4 regions of the Streptomyces sp. NPDC060366 genome follow, and region 4 is predicted to be linked to each of the others. Evidence: riboswitches for the same ligand, from Rfam matches in the RefSeq annotation. Region 4 holds a riboswitch; each other region holds the start of a gene.

Region 1 (3,728 bases), on a different contig from region 4:
CGCGGGTGGTCGACGCGCTCGGCGGCAACCCCGCCAACTGGTCGTTCTGGCAGCAGCCGGGCAATGCCGAGATGTTCGCGGGGCCCGTACTGAAGGACAAGAACAGCCTGACCGACATCGGCATCATGATCGGCGCCGCTGTCGCCGCCTCGCTCGGCGGGACATGGGCGCTGCACCGGGGCATCCCCGGCCGTACCGCCGTGGCGGCGGTGCTCGGCGGCGTACTCATGGGGATCGGCGCGCGACTGGCGGGCGGCTGCAACATCGGCGCCTACCTCGCGGGCATCGCGTCGGGCAGTCTGCACGGCTGGATCTGGGGCGCGACCGCCCTGCTCGGGACATGGGCCGGGCTACGGCTGCGCCCGCTGTTCGCGCTGGGCAACCCCAAGCCGGGGGACGGGATCTGCTGAGCGGGGCCGACCGCGCGCCGTAGGCTGAGCCGGTGGTCATCGAACAGGACGTGGAGCTGAGCGACGGGCGCACGCTGCGGACGTACGACAGCGGTGGCGGCGCCAAGGGCGCGGGCGGGGACGCGGACGGGCTGACCGTCGTCTGGCACCACGGTTCGCCGCAGACCGGCGTCCCGCTGGAGCCGCTGCTCACGGCGGCGGCGGCGCGCGGGATCCGCCTGGTGTCGTACGGCCGCCCCAGCTACGGGGGTTCGAGCCCGCTGCCGGGCCGGAACGTGGCATCGGCCGCCGCCGACGTGGAGCGGATCGCGGACGCGCTCGGCGTCGGGTCGTTCGCCACGATGGGGGCGTCCGGTGGTGGGCCGCACGCGCTGGCGTGCGCCGCGCTGCTGCCGGACCGGGTGACGGGCGTCGTCTGCCTGGCGGGCATCGCGCCGTACACGCGGGACTTCGACTGGTACGAGGGAATGGTGGCGCCCGGCGGTCTGCGCTCCGCCGCCGACGGGCGCGAAGCGCGCGAACTGTACGCGGCGACGGACGAGTTCGACCCCGCGAGCTTCACCTCCGCCGACTTCGCCGCGCTGGCGGGCCCGTGGTCGTCGCTGGGCGACGACGCGGTGAAGGCGGGGCAGGCCGGGCCCGACGGGCTGATCGACGACGACGTCGCCTTCGCCACCGCGTGGGGCTTCGACCTTGCGGAGGTGGCCGCGCCCGTACTGCTCGTGCAGGGCGGCCGCGACCGCGTCGTACCACCCGCGCACGCCGGGTCGATGCTCGCCGGACTTCCTCGGGCGGAGCTGTGGGTACGGCCCGATGACGGGCACGTCTCGGTCCTCGACACATGCCCGTCGGCGATGGACTGGCTGCTGGCTCGGCGGTAAGCCCCGGGTGGTGCGGAGCCGGTGACCGGTTCGCCGGTGCCGTCGGGCTTCACGGCCGACAAGGTCCCGGCGGGCCCGGTCACGGACGTACGGGCGCCGGAAGTCCTGGCGTACGCCTGGCACCCGGAGGGCGAGGTCCGCTGGGAGCTGCGCGCCGGGACGGGGCACGGGCCCCGGCTGGTCCTCACCCAGACGGGCCCGCACGACTTCGACGCGGAGGCGGCGGGGGTGGCGTGGCGGGCACGGGTGGAGGCTTTGGCGGCGGGGCTGCTCGACGTCTAGGCGGTGGCGTGGGCCGGGTCCGTCCGGCGGCCGGTTCGTCCTCAATCGCCGGACGGGCTCTTATTGAGCCCGTCCGGCGATTGAGGACACAGAACCAAGCCGGTCCGGCGATTGAGGACAGCCGGAGGCCGGGCGGGCTGCTTCGCGCAGCCTGCCCGGCCTCTGGGTCACGCGGTGACCGTGCCGATTAGTACGGGCCGTTCACGTTGTCGATCGAGCCGTAGCGGTCGGCCGCGTAGTTGCACGCCGCCGTGATGTTGGCGACCGGGTCGTAGCTGTCGGTCGACGTGCCGGGCACGTGGTACGCCTCGAAGGTCGGGGCGATGACCTGGAGCAGACCCTTCGACGGGGTGCCGGCCGCAGCGTTGGAGTCCCAGTTGTTGATGGCCTGCGGGTTGCCGCCGGACTCGCGCATGATGTTGCGGTGGATCCCGTCGTACGAACCGGGGATGCCGTTCTGCGCCATGACGTCCAGCGCCTCGCGGATCCAGCCGTCGAGGTCGTTGGTGTACGACTTCGCGGCCGTCTCGACGGCTTCGGTGGTCTCGCCCGACGCCTTCTTCTCGGTCGACGCGGTCGGGGCCGCGGCCTTCGGCTTGCCCGAGAGCTTCAGCTTCAGGCCGGGGTGTATCAGCGACGGGTTTTCGCCGACGGTGGCGCGGTTGGTCTTGTACAGCGCCTTCCAGCCGCCGCTCACGGAACGGGCGTCCGCGATCTTGGCCAGCGATTCACCCTTCGAGACGGTGTGGGTGACCTTCGCGGCGGCAGTGGCGGCAGTCGGGGCCTTGACGGCCTGCGGGGCGGGCGCGGCGCCCGCCGTGGTGGCGGTCACCAGGGGCAGCGCGAGTGCGGCGCTGCCCGTGCCGAGGGCGATGAGGCGGCGGGCGAGCGGGCTGGTGCGGGAACGGCGGTGCTTACCCTCTGCGGGCATGACGAAATCCTCTCCGTCGCCTGCGAGGTGAGCTGTCGGGTTCGGGCGGGAGATGCCCGGCCGCGCTGTTGGCGCGGCTTCACCCCGAGCCGGTCCGGCATTGCCGGATCGGCGACTTACCTGGGTCCCCCGCTCCTGCCGTACGTGAATGGGTGGGTGCGGTTTCCGAGCAGCGGCAGGATTCGGCGTTCCGCCCGGAATGACGAGAACGTAAGCGAGAACGTCCGAGCGAAACAAGTCCTGAATTCACCGCGTCCCGCCATTCGCTGATCAAACGGCGGGCAATTCGAATTCCCGTCCGTCGGTACAAGCCTCAACTTTCCCTTCCCGCACGGGAGGTGGGAACGGGCGCGGGAGACACCTCCCACTGAACCTGTGACACACATCACGAGGTTTCGATGCAACCGCTCGACGACAACACCGCCCAGAAAGGGACAAGTTAGCCGCTGAGTACACATAACACCCGCCCGACAAAGCGGACAAACTAGAGCTTTTCCATCGATCGCGAATAGTCCTGAATGCGCAAAAAGCGCCTTCCGTACGGCTCCCCTCACAGAGCCGTACGGAAGGCGCCGAGCGGGCTCCCGCCCTGCCGATTTCGTGTCAGTCGGCCGCTTGCCTGATGCCCGGGCCGCCCGTGATCACAAAGCTCGATCCCGGCTCGACCAGGACGTCTCCCTCGGCCGAGTTGGTGATGGTCACGTCCGTCAGCGTCGCGTTGCCACGCGCGCCGCCCATCGCGAGGATGCCGGAGCCGTTGTTGGACTTGTCGATCGACACGTTGCTGATTTCGACGTCCGGTACGTTGCCGCTGCCGTTCTTGAACTGAATGCCGTCATACGTGGAGTCGGAGATCTCGGTGTCCCTGATCTTCACCCCGGTGATGTCGCGGCTCGCCGGGAAAATGGTGATCGCGCCGAACTCCTGGTCCTCGTTCCAGAAAGCGCCGCCCGTGCGGTGCAACGCGTTTCCGGTGAGCAGGGTCTCGCCCGAGAAAGGCAGCGGGTCGTGATCCGTCGCGAGCATGATTCCCGGGTAGTTGGCCGTGTCGGCGATCAGGTTGTTCTGCACCTTGTTGCCGTAACCGCCGTATATCGCGACCCCGTTGGCCCGCCAGGGCAGCTGAATGGTGTTGTTGGTGAACGAGTTGTCGTGCGCGATGTCCACCGCCGGGTCCTTGACGTATCGATTGGCCCAGACGGCGAGCGAATCGTCACCCGTGGT
Region 2 (3,728 bases), on a different contig from region 4:
GGGTCGTCGACGGCCGCCCCGTCGGGTGTCCGGTCGGCGAGCAGTACGGCGAGCCGGTCCGCCCAGCCGACATAGACGCCGCCCGGTCCGGGATCGCCGACGCCCTCGGTGAAACTGTCACCGATGGCGGCGTACGACCCGAAGACAGTTCTGGTTTCTCTTCTCGAATCGTCAGCCACAGCGAAACATCTTTCACCCGCGTATGTGACCTACGCGACCGTAAGGAGGGGTTGACGCCGGTGAGAAACACCACCGGTCAAAATTCGTTCAAGCCGGAATAAGGGAAAGGCCGTTGGCCGGCACCCGGGGTGCCGGCCAACGGCCATTTCCTGTGAGGTCCAACCGGTCAGATGGAAACGCCGTGCTCGCGCAGGTACGCCAGCGGGTCGACGTCCGAGCCGTAACTCGGGCCGGTGCGGATCTCGAAGTGCAGGTGCGGACCGGTGGAGTTGCCGGTGGAACCGGAGAGACCGATCTGGTCGCCGCCGGCGACGGTCTGGCCCGCCGAGACGCCGAGCGAGGACAGGTGGGCGTACTGCGAGTACTGGCCGTCGTCGTGCTTGATGACGACCTCGTTGCCGTACGACCCGGACCAGCCGGCCGAGACGACGGTGCCGGGGCCGACCGCCTTGACGGTGGTGCCCGAAGCGGCCGCGAAGTCCACACCGGTGTGGTAGCCGCTGGACCAGCTGCCGCCGGCCGCGCGGTAGGCGGTGGTGGTGGTCGCGCCGTCGACGGGCGCGGTGTAGCCGGAGCCGCTGCTCTGCGCCGCGGGCTCGTTCGCCGAGGTGGTGTCGGCCTTCGGGGCGGGCTCGGCCGGAGCGGGCTTCGCGGGGGCGGGCTTCTTCTTCGGGGTGGCCTCGGCCGTGCCCTCGGAGGACGCCTTGCTCTTCGCGCCGATGGTGAGCTTCAGACCCGGGTGGATCAGCGACGGGTCGTCGCCGACGGCCTCACGGTTGTCCTTGTACAGCTTGTGCCAGCCGCCACCGACCTTCTGCGTCGCGGCGATCTTGGCGAGGTAGTCCCCAGCCTTGACCGAGTACGTCTTCACGGTCTTGGCGGTGGCGGCCTGCTTGGCCGTCTGCGCTGCGGGAGCGGCGTGCGCGGCGGACACGGTGCGTTCCGGCGCCACGGACGGGGCGGCCTGCTCGGCGGCGTGCGCGCCGGTGGCACCGATGAGCGGGATTGCGATGGCGGCGCCACCCGTCCCCGCGGCGACGAATCCGCGGGTGATCGGGTTGGTCCTCGGACGGCGGTGCTTACCCTTTCCGGGCATGGCGGATTCCTCTCCGGCGCCTACGAGGTGAGCTGTCGGGTTCGGGCTGGAGATGCCCGGCCGCGCCGTGACGCGACTTCACCCCAAGCCGTCCGGAAGTCCGGACCGGCGTACTACCTGGGTCCCCCGCTCCTGCCACACGTGGATGAGTGCTGGGTGGATGCGGATTCCGAACGGCGGCAGGATTCGGCGATCCGCTCGGATTGCGGTGACCGTAAGCCGGGTGGACCGACCCGTACAAGCCGTTGTTTTCCTCCGGCAATCCCATGTCGAATATCGGTCTCCACGAGTGGTCACCCTGCGTGGATTACGGATCTTCGAATTCCGTGCGCCGCCCCAATTCCCCTTCCCGGCGCCGCCACACACCGTCACGGATATGATCTGGCTCACCAGCCGAGGACGATCTACGCCCATCTCCCCCGCGACCGGGGCACGTTGGACGCCATCCCCCAATACGGACAGAAGCCGCATTCGCGAAGCGATTTCGGCGGGAACGGATGTCGTAAAGTCGGAGCGCGACAGCGTCGGCGACGAGCGCCGGCCGCAGACGCGGAGGAGCTCACGTGACGCACGAGGTGCCGCAGCCGGTCCCGCCGACCGAACCCGAACTGGCCGGTGTACGCAACTTCCGCGACGTGGGCGGTCTGCCGACCGCCGACGGACGGCGCGTACGGTACGGCCGGCTCTTCCGCAGCGGCCACCTCGCGCACGCCACGGCCGAGGACACGGCGTTCCTGACGTCACTGGATCTGCACACGGTCTTCGACTTCCGCAACGCGGCCGACCAGAAGCTGGACGGTCTGGACGTCGAGCTCATCGGCGTACGCAATGTGAACATTCCGCTCACCGACCCGGCCGACGGGACCGAGTTCTGGAAAATGGTCCGCGACGGGGATCTCGACCAGCTCCGGTCGATCCTCGCCGACGGCAAGGGCGTGGCCCGAATGTCCGCTTCGTACCGTTCGATCATTCTGGACCGCACCGCCGAGCACCGGCGGGTGCTGCACGCCCTGGCCGAGGAGAGCCTGCCCGCCCTGATGCACTGCGCGGCGGGCAAGGACAGGGCCGGGCTCTCCATCGCGGTGTCGCTGCTCGCCGTGGGCGTGGAGCGGGACGCGATCGAGACGGACTATCTGAAGTCGAACGATCCGCACCGCAGGTATCTGGTACGCCGCAGCGATCCGACGCCCGGTGGCACTTCACCGGAGGTCATGGAGCTGCTGGCGCCGCTCTTCGACGCGCGCGCCGAGTACCTCGAAACGGCCTTCACGACGATGGAGGAGACGTGGGGCAGCGTCGACCGCTATCTCACGGACGGCCTGGGACTGACGGACGAGACGCGCGAACGGCTGCGGAGCCGTCTCGTCGACGAGGGATAGGCACGGGGTCGGCCTATCGGCCCTGCGCGCCCGCCTCGAAGAGCAGGTAGAGGAAGCCGGCCAGGACATGGCCGGCCACGAGGTAGGCGAAGAGCCGGATGGCGAGGCCGCGCGGGAAGTTGCGCTCCTCGTCCATGACGGGCTTGGCGGGGGTCTCGGCGGTCGCCTCCGGCTCGCGCGCGGCGGCGGCGTCCACGGGGTTGTCGGGCACGGTGTCGGCCTCTCTGGTCTGGTTCGAAGCTGACGGCGGATCAGCGGCGGGCGGCGGGGTGGATCAGCGGGGGTGGGCCCCGCCCGGCAGGCACAGCTCGGTGGTAGGGCTGGTCAGCAGGGTGTGTACGAACAGCAGCTCGGCGCCGTCGGGGCCGGCCGCCGCCAGGCGGTGCGGTGTCATCGAGTCGAAGTGGGCACTGTCGCCCCGGTCGAGCACATGGACGGCGTCCCCGAGGCCCAGCCGGAGCCGCCCATGAAGGACATGGATCCACTCCTCCCCCGGGTGGACGCGGACGAGGTCGCCCTGCGCCCCGTAGGGCACCGTCACCCGCAGCGGCTGCATGGCGCGGCCGGAGGAGCTGCCCGCCTGGCGGTAGATCCAACCGTCGGCCTCCACCGGTTCCGCCCGAGCGGCGCGGATGACGGGATCGCGTTCGGGCGGCTCCTCGCCCAGCAGCTCGGAGACCGTCGTACCGTAGACACGCGCGAGTCCCAGCAGCATCGGCAGCGAGGGCTGGCGTCGCCCGGTCTCCAGCCGGGAGAGATGGGCCGGGGAGAGCCCGGCCCGTGCGGCGGCGGCCTCCAGGGTGAGGCCACGGCCGCGTCGCAGCTCGCGCAGCTGGGGCGCGACGTCCGGCAGGACCTCTGTCGCGGGGTCGTGCCCGCTGATGGCGGCTGGGTTGTTCATGCCTCCATTGCGCCAGGAATTTTCCTCAGAGGCAAATCTCTTGCCTCTGAGGCAAACCGCCTGTTCAACGGTTGGCGATTGCCTGCTTCACCAGTGTCCTGCCGAAGTCCCACATCAGCCCGCCGCCCTTGTGCGCGTCGTCCATGACGGCCGTGAAGGCCGTCACGAAGCG
Region 3 (3,728 bases), on a different contig from region 4:
AGGCGGACCGGGACGAGTACGAAGAGGCGAACGACAGGGTGCACACGGCCTCGGGGTACGCGCTGACCGACGGCGTGGCATTCCCCTACGGCGCGATGGCGGTGGCGGCCCCGTCCGGCCTGCGGCGGCTGGTGTTCGGCGCGGTGGCCGAGTGGCATCACAACGGCGGCGACGTCGTCGGCTGGAGCACGGTCGCGAGCGGTCCGCTGACCATGTTCCTCGGCGGCGCCGACTACCACGACAACCCGCTCGACATCCAGATATCCCCGGACGGCGCGACCGTGGCCGCCTCGGTGGAGTGCCGCTGGCACGCCTGGTCGTCGGCCGGGGAGCCGCTGTGGACGCTCGACCCCGAGGACATCTGGCCGGACGGATCGGCCGGTGCCGGGGCGGACGACGGGGACGAGGAGGAGGCCGAGGACGACCACGTGGGCATCGACGTGCCCGTGCGGTTCTCGTTCGACGCGGACGGTCGGAGGGTGGCCGTGGGGCGGCTGCGCGGCGGCCCCGTTGCCGTCCTGGACGCGCGGACCGGGAAGGTCCTGGCAGGTTCACCCGGTCCGGACGGGGCGCGCTGGGAGGGCGAGGGCCCCGTCGCCCTGGACGCGGCCGGGAGGCTGCTGGGGCACGCCCGCGGCAGCCGGCTGGTCGTGCGGGACGCGGCCGGCGGCGCGGTGCTCGCCGAGGCGGACACCGGGCTGGTCACGATCCACGCGCTGGCCGCGGCGCCGGACGGCACCGGGTTCCTCGCCGTCGGGGCCGACGGCAAGGACGACCCGGCGGTGTGCGTGCTGACGCTGTCCCCGCCGTCGACCGAGTCCTCGTCCCCGGCCGAGGCCCCGGCCCCGCCGTCCACCCTCACCGCGGGTGAGCTGATACGGCCGGACCGGGCGCCCGACGGCATGGTCGCCACCGACCCGCTGTCGGTGATCACCGCGCGGGCGATATGGACCGAGGGCGGACCGCTCGCGTTCATGTCGTCGGACGTCGGCGACGTCCTCTTCGGCGGCGACGGCCGCGTGCTGCGGCTGTCGTCCGGGCCGAGCGTCGCCGCCTTCACCCCGGACGGCCGCGCCCTGGTCACCGTCGGGTGCGCCGAACAGGACGAGATGGACCCGATCGACGTCTGGTTCCTCAACGGCCCGGCGGGGCGACCCGCTCAGGCCGGGCGCACGCTGCCGTAGATCGGCATGTAGTAGATGGACTCCTCGCGGACGTTCGCACCCGGCTTCGGCGCGTGGATCATCTTGCCGTCGCCCTTGTAGATGCCGACGTGGCTGATGTCGTCGTAGAAGAACACCAGGTCGCCGGGGAGCAGATCCGCCGTGGCGACCCGCTTGCCGACCTTCACCTGGTCCCAGGTCGTACGCGGCAGTTGGACGCCGGCCTCCTTCCAGGCGGCGCCCGTCAGCCCCGAGCAGTCGTACGAACTGGGGCCGGTGGCGCCCCACACGTACGGCTTGCCGATCTGGGCGCGGGCGAACGCGAGGACCTTCTCGGCCTTGGCCGCGTACGTACCGTCCGTGGCCCCCGAGCCGCCGCCCGAGCCCGAGCCCGTGTCCGTGCCGCCCCCGGTGGCGGGCGCCTCCTCCTGCCGCGCCTCCTCCTGACGCTTGCGCTCCGCGGCCTCCTCCTCGGCCTTCGCCTCGGCCTTGCGGCGCGCCTCCTCCTCCTTCTTCCGCTCCAGCGCGGCGAGCCGCGCCTTCTCCTCGGCCGTCAGGTCCGACAGCAGCGACCGCGCCGCCGCGAGCTTGTTCTGGACCTTCTGCTTGCCCGCCTTGAGCGACGTCTGCGACTCCGTCAGTGTCTCCAGGCTCTTCGTCGCCTTCACACGCTGTTTGGCCGCGGACCGCTGCTCCTTCTGGAAGTCCTCGACGGCTTCCTGCTGGCGGTCGGTCAGCCGGTCCATCAGCTGGGTCTGCTCGAAGTACGACTCCGGGCTGTCGGCGAACATCAGGGCGGCCGTGGGACCGACCGCGCCCGCGCGGTACTGCGCCGCCGCGTACGTACCGAGGGAGCGCCGCGCCTCGTTGACCTTCTCGGCGCTCTTGGCGACGTCGTCCAGGACCCGGTCGACCGACTTGCGCTGCGTGTCGGTCGCTTCCTTCGCCTTGTTGTACTGCTGCGTCGCAGTACCGGCCTGCCGGTACAGGTCGTCGACCTTCTTCTGCACCTCTTCTATGGAGGGCTTGGGCTCCGCCGGCGCGGCGGTGGCGCTCTGCGTCGACAGAAGCGTGACCGAGGCGAGTGCGGCCGTCGTGAAGCCGACAGCCGGTGTGTTCGCGCGCACTCCGGTGCGACTGCGCGATTTGCGATGCGACGCCAAGGTCGGCATCTCCTTCCGTGGACCGCCTACCGGGTTAGCTGTCGGGTTCGGGCGGAACGGAAGGCTGCCCTACGGGCCAGGATCACGGCCCGATTCACCCCGGTGGAACTTGGTGGGTCCCCGGTTCCGGACTCCCTTCGGGAAGCCCGGATTCGGCGCAGGCAGCCCGCTTGGCGCTGATCGCCGATGGAGTACGGACGGCCTCGGCGTGCACGCTAGCCAATCTGTGGTGCCGCTGTGAAGGTTGATGGCCGATATGCCCGATACATTTTCGTGACCTTTGACGCAAACGCTCGTTGGTGCCCCCGCGAGGCCATGTGGCGGCGGGCTGTCAGTGCGGCACCCTAGACTCAGGAAGCGATGAGCAGCCTCTTTGACGACAGCTTCCTGGCGGACCTCCAGCCCTCGGCCGAGGAGCCCCCGCCGCCACCCGAGGACACCGCTCCGGAACAGGTGCCCGACGATCTCTTCGGAGGGAAGTTCGACGTGCCCCCGCCCAGGGATGCGTACCACCGAGACGGTGCGCCGCGCACGGTCGTGGACCCGGCGGCGCTGCTCGAAGGGCTGAACGACGAGCAGCGCGCCGCCGTCGTGCACACCGGATCGCCGCTGCTCATCGTGGCGGGCGCGGGCTCCGGCAAGACCCGGGTGCTGACGCACCGGATCGCGTATCTGCTGGGGAACCGCAGCGTGCATCCGGGCGAAATACTGGCGATCACGTTCACCAACAAGGCCGCGGGCGAGATGAAGGAGCGCGTCGGACAGCTCGTCGGACCGCGCGCCAACGCCATGTGGGTGATGACGTTCCACAGCGCCTGCGTGCGGATCCTGCGCCGAGAGTCGAAGCGGCTCGGGTTCACGTCGTCGTTCTCGATCTACGACGCGGCCGACTCCAAGCGGCTCATGGCCCTGGTCTGCCGCGATCTGGACCTCGACCCCAAGCGCCACCCCCCGAAGGCGTTCAGCGCCAAGATCTCGAATCTGAAGAACGAGCTGATCGACGAGGAGACCTTCGCCGGCCAGGCCACGGACCCCTTCGAGAAGACGCTGGCCGAGGCGTACCGGATGTACCAGGCGCGGCTGCGCGAGGCCAACGCGCTGGACTTCGACGACATCATCATGACGACGGTCCATCTGCTCCAGGCGTTCCCGGATGTCGCGGAGCACTACCGCCGCCGGTTCCGCCACGTCCTGGTGGACGAGTACCAGGACACCAACCACGCGCAGTACACCCTGGTGCGTGAGCTGGTCGGCCCCTCGGGCGAGGGGGACGACCCGGCCGAGCTGTGCGTGGTCGGTGACGCGGACCAGTCCATCTACGCGTTCCGGGGCGCCACGATCCGTAACATCCTCCAGTTCGAGGAGGACTACCCGGACGCGACGACGATCCTGCTGGAGCAGA
Region 4 (3,728 bases):
GCGACGGCCAGGTCGGCGATGGTGACGTCCTCGGTCTCGCCGGAGCGGTGCGACATCATGCACTTGAAGCCGCTGCGCTGCGCCAGCTCGACCGCGTCCAGGGTCTCGGTCAGCGAACCGATCTGGTTGACCTTGACGAGCAGGGCGTTGGCCGAGCCCTCCTCGATGCCGCGGGCGAGACGCTCGGGGTTGGTGACGAAGAGGTCGTCGCCGACGATCTGGACCTTGGTGCCCAGCTTGTCGTTGAGGACCTTCCAGCCGGCCCAGTCGTCCTCGAAGAGCGGGTCCTCGATGGAGACCAGCGGGTACGAGGCGACGAGCTCCTCGTAGTACTCGGTCATCTCGGCGGCCGAGCGGGACTTGCCCTCGAACTCGTAGGAGCCGTCCTTGTAGAACTCGGAGGCCGCCACGTCGAGCGCGAGCGCGATGTCCTTGCCCGGGGCGTAGCCGGCTTCCTTGATGGCCACGAGGATCAGGTCGAGCGCGGCGCGGTTGGACTCCAGGTTCGGCGCGAAGCCGCCCTCGTCGCCGAGGCCCGTGGAGAGCCCCTTCTCCTTCAGGACCTTCTTCAGCGTGTGGTAGACCTCGGCGCCCCAGCGCAGGGCCTCGGAGAACGACTCGGCGCCGATCGGCGCGATCATGAACTCCTGGATGTCCACGTTGGAGTCGGCGTGCGACCCGCCGTTGAGGATGTTCATCATCGGCACGGGCAGCAGGTGCGCGTTCGGGCCGCCGAGGTAGCGGAACAGCGGCAGGTCCGAGGCCTCGGAGGCGGCGTGCGCCACGGCCAGCGAGACACCGAGGATCGCGTTGGCGCCGAGCGAGGACTTGTCGGGCGTGGCGTCCAGGTCGAACATCGCCTGGTCGATCAGCCGCTGCTCGGTGGCGTCGTAGCCGACGAGCTCCGGGCCGATCTGCTCGATGACGGCAAGGACGGCCTTCTCGACACCCTTGCCCTGGTAGCGGTTCGGGTCACCGTCGCGGAGTTCGAGGGCCTCGAACGCGCCGGTGGACGCACCGGAGGGGACAGCAGCACGACCGGTGCTGCCGTCGTCGAGGCCGACCTCGACCTCGACCGTTGGGTTGCCTCGGGAGTCAAGGATTTCCCGGGCTACGACGACGTCGATGGACGGCACGAGCATCTCCTTCTGGGATGTGACGCGTTGGTGCGGGGCCTCATTGGCCCCGCGGCATGAGCCTAACCGGCTCCCGGGCGGCGGTCGGCCGATGCCCGCCCGCTGGGACGAAAAGAGTCCGGAATGCGTGGTGGGCGACGAATGTCGCGCGATTGTCACGGGTTCACGCCGTTGTCGTGGGGTTCACGTGGCGGACGGGGTCCGGGCCCGTGACAGGCCCCGGCCCCGGACCGGCGCGTCCGGGGGGAGTGAGGCGCGCCGGGCCGGGGCCGGGTTCTGGGGAACGGGTCAGCTCAGGTGGAGCTGCTGACCCGGGAAGATGACATCGGCCTTCTCGATGATGTCCTTGTTCAGCTTGAACAGCTTCTTCCAGCCGCCTTCGACCTTCTTGGCCTCGGCGATCTTGGAGAGGGTGTCGCCGGCCTTGACCTTGTACTCGCCGTCGCCCTTCTTGACCGGACCGCGGGTCTCACCGCGCGAGGCGGGCTGCTCCTGCTCGGCGCGCGGCTCGGCCTTCTGCGGGGCCGGCTGGGCCTTCGGGGCGGACTGCTCCGGGGCCGGGCCGGCGGAGCCGGCGTCGTTCGAGGCGTTGGACAGGCCCACGCCACAGCTCGGCCAGGCACCCTTGCCCTGGCCCGCCAGGACCTTCTCGGCGACCTGTATCTGCTGGGACTTCGAGGCCTGGTCGGCGCTGGAGGCGAAGGCGCTGCCGCCGTACGCGGACCAGGTCGAGGCGGAGAACTGCAGACCGCCGTAGTAGCCGTTGCCGGTGTTGATCGACCAGTCGCCGCCGGACTCGCACTGGGCGACGGCGTCCCACTCGGAGGTGGTGGCGGCGGAGGCGGAGGTGGCGCCGATCAGCGGGGCCGCGACAGCGGCACCGGTGATGCCGGCGAGCGTGGCGTAGCGGACGGTCTTGGAGGGACGGCGGTGCTTGCCCTTGCCGGAGTTGCTGGAAAACAGCATGCGAGATCTCCTCACCGACGCCTACGAGGTGAGCTGTCGGGTTCGGGCCAAGTGAGTTGCCCGGCCGTGCGACCCGGGAACGTCTTCACGTCCCCCTGCGCACGGCTGCACCCCGAGCCGGCCGTGATGACCGGCACTTACCTTTGGGTCCCCCGCTCCTGCCTTCGGCGCTTGACGCGACGAGTACTCCCCCCGACCGACGGCAGGATTCGGCGTGACGGTCGACGGTGCCCGCGGTGCGAGCGGTTCAGACCGTAAACACAGACATCCCGGATGTTCAAAGACGGAACATCCGGGATGATTCGCCCATCCTGCCGCGAGGAAACCTCTGTTTACGCAGGTCGGGAAGGGACCGGGGTGAGCTGCCGGTCAGACCGTGTCAGTTGGGACGAAGAGACGCTTGTCTCACTTGCCCAGATGCGGACATAGCCCGCTTAACTACCCCTGCTTCGCGGTCAGATCGAGGCTCTGGCCCGGCAGGATCAGATCGGCGTCGGACCCCACGACCTCGCGGTTCGCCTCGTAGAGGGCGGGCCAGCCGCCCTCCACCTTCTGCTCGTCGGCGATGGCCCACAGGTTGTCGCCGGAGCGGACGGTGTACGAGCCGTCGGCGGCGTCGTCGCCGCGTGCCGAACCGTCACCCCGTGAGGCATGACGGCCACTTTCGCGTTCTTCGCCGGACTTGCCCGGCTTGCCCGCTTCGGTCGACCCGTCCGTACCGGTCTCGGCCGACTCGCCCGAACCGGCCGTCGCGCCGCTCTCGGGGGCCGCCTCACCGCGGTGCTTGCCCTGGCCGCTGCCGGCCTCGGTGCTCGGCTTCGCGCTCGACTCCCGCGTGGCGGGCTTCTCGGCCCCGGAGGCGGAGTCCCGGCCGAACTGACCCGAGGGGGGCGTCGACTCGGGAGCGGCGGGCAGGACGGCCGTCTCGCTCGGCTCGGGCTCCGCGGGCGTCTCGGGCTTCTGCGTGGCGTCGCCGGAGGGCTCGCCGTCCGTATCGGCGTCCGCCGTGAGGCCGGTGATGAGCGCGCACGTCGGCCACGCGGCCGGTCCCTGCGCGGCGAGGATCTTCTCCGCGACGGCTATCTGCTGGCTGCGGCTGGCCTGGTCGGCGGTGGGGGCGTACGTCGTACCGCCGAAGTCGGCCCAGGTCTCCTGGGAGATCTGGAGTCCGCCGTAGTACCCGTTGCCGAGGTCGGCGCTCCACATGCCGCCGCTCTCGCACTCGGCGACCCGGTCCCAGGTGCCGGCGTCGGCCGCACTGGCGCCGGTCGCGCCGAGCAGCGGGATGGCGATCGCCGAGCCTGTCACCCCTGCCGCGACGACGAGGGCGGGGGCTTGGCGGGGCCGACGGTGCCGGCCGTTCCCGGAGCGCATGCGGTTGCCTTCCTTGAGACTGCTGAAACGTGAATTCCGAACACGTGACTGCTGAGACCGTCGTGAACGTAGCGGTACTCGAACGTCTGTCACAAGTCGATGCAGCGGAGATCACGTGAAAGTCACAGTGCTGACGTTTCGTCAGTCACGCACCGCTGTGAACTGCACCGGGAGCGTGCGCAGTCCACGCATGATGAGCCCCCCACGCCACCGCAAATCGGATGGATCGACCGCAAGTCGCAAGTCGGGCAG

Evidence for each region. A riboswitch is a leader RNA that binds a small molecule or an ion and turns the genes downstream of it on or off. The one in region 4 is predicted to bind cyclic di-AMP.
Region 1: linked by a shared signal. The riboswitch ahead of ACFWHU_RS03660 (transglycosylase SLT domain-containing protein) and the one ahead of ACFWHU_RS22560 (transglycosylase family protein) in region 4 are both predicted to bind cyclic di-AMP.
Region 2: linked by a shared signal. The riboswitch ahead of ACFWHU_RS00940 (LysM peptidoglycan-binding domain-containing M23 family metallopeptidase) and the one ahead of ACFWHU_RS22560 (transglycosylase family protein) in region 4 are both predicted to bind cyclic di-AMP.
Region 3: linked by a shared signal. The riboswitch ahead of ACFWHU_RS09160 (NlpC/P60 family protein) and the one ahead of ACFWHU_RS22560 (transglycosylase family protein) in region 4 are both predicted to bind cyclic di-AMP.

Annotation. Positions count from the first base shown of each region.
Region 1 covers NZ_JBHXDC010000001.1:863,428-867,155, forward strand. Annotated here, with positions in the region: gene ACFWHU_RS03645 (YeeE/YedE family protein) at 1-410, shown strand, start outside; gene ACFWHU_RS03650 (alpha/beta fold hydrolase) at 443-1,291, shown strand; gene ACFWHU_RS03655 (hypothetical protein) at 1,313-1,573, shown strand; gene ACFWHU_RS03660 (transglycosylase SLT domain-containing protein) at 1,761-2,504, opposite strand; cyclic di-AMP (ydaO/yuaA leader) riboswitch at 2,509-2,669, opposite strand; gene ACFWHU_RS03665 (right-handed parallel beta-helix repeat-containing protein) at 3,108-3,728, opposite strand, start outside.
Region 2 covers NZ_JBHXDC010000001.1:234,847-238,574, forward strand. Annotated here, with positions in the region: gene ACFWHU_RS00935 (SGNH/GDSL hydrolase family protein) at 1-179, opposite strand, end outside; gene ACFWHU_RS00940 (LysM peptidoglycan-binding domain-containing M23 family metallopeptidase) at 347-1,276, opposite strand; cyclic di-AMP (ydaO/yuaA leader) riboswitch at 1,281-1,438, opposite strand; gene ACFWHU_RS00945 (tyrosine-protein phosphatase) at 1,852-2,655, shown strand; gene ACFWHU_RS00950 (DUF6126 family protein) at 2,669-2,851, opposite strand; gene ACFWHU_RS00955 (helix-turn-helix domain-containing protein) at 2,930-3,556, opposite strand; gene ACFWHU_RS00960 (aspartate aminotransferase family protein) at 3,621-3,728, opposite strand, start outside.
Region 3 covers NZ_JBHXDC010000003.1:37,233-40,960, forward strand. Annotated here, with positions in the region: gene ACFWHU_RS09155 (YncE family protein) at 1-1,184, shown strand, start outside; gene ACFWHU_RS09160 (NlpC/P60 family protein) at 1,160-2,335, opposite strand; cyclic di-AMP (ydaO/yuaA leader) riboswitch at 2,334-2,494, opposite strand; gene ACFWHU_RS09165 (ATP-dependent DNA helicase) at 2,687-3,728, shown strand, end outside.
Region 4 covers NZ_JBHXDC010000009.1:113,740-117,467, forward strand. Annotated here, with positions in the region: gene eno (phosphopyruvate hydratase) at 1-1,142, opposite strand, end outside; gene ACFWHU_RS22560 (transglycosylase family protein) at 1,425-2,102, opposite strand; cyclic di-AMP (ydaO/yuaA leader) riboswitch at 2,106-2,282, opposite strand; gene ACFWHU_RS22565 (transglycosylase family protein) at 2,541-3,476, opposite strand; gene ACFWHU_RS22570 (cytochrome P450) at 3,618-3,728, opposite strand, start outside.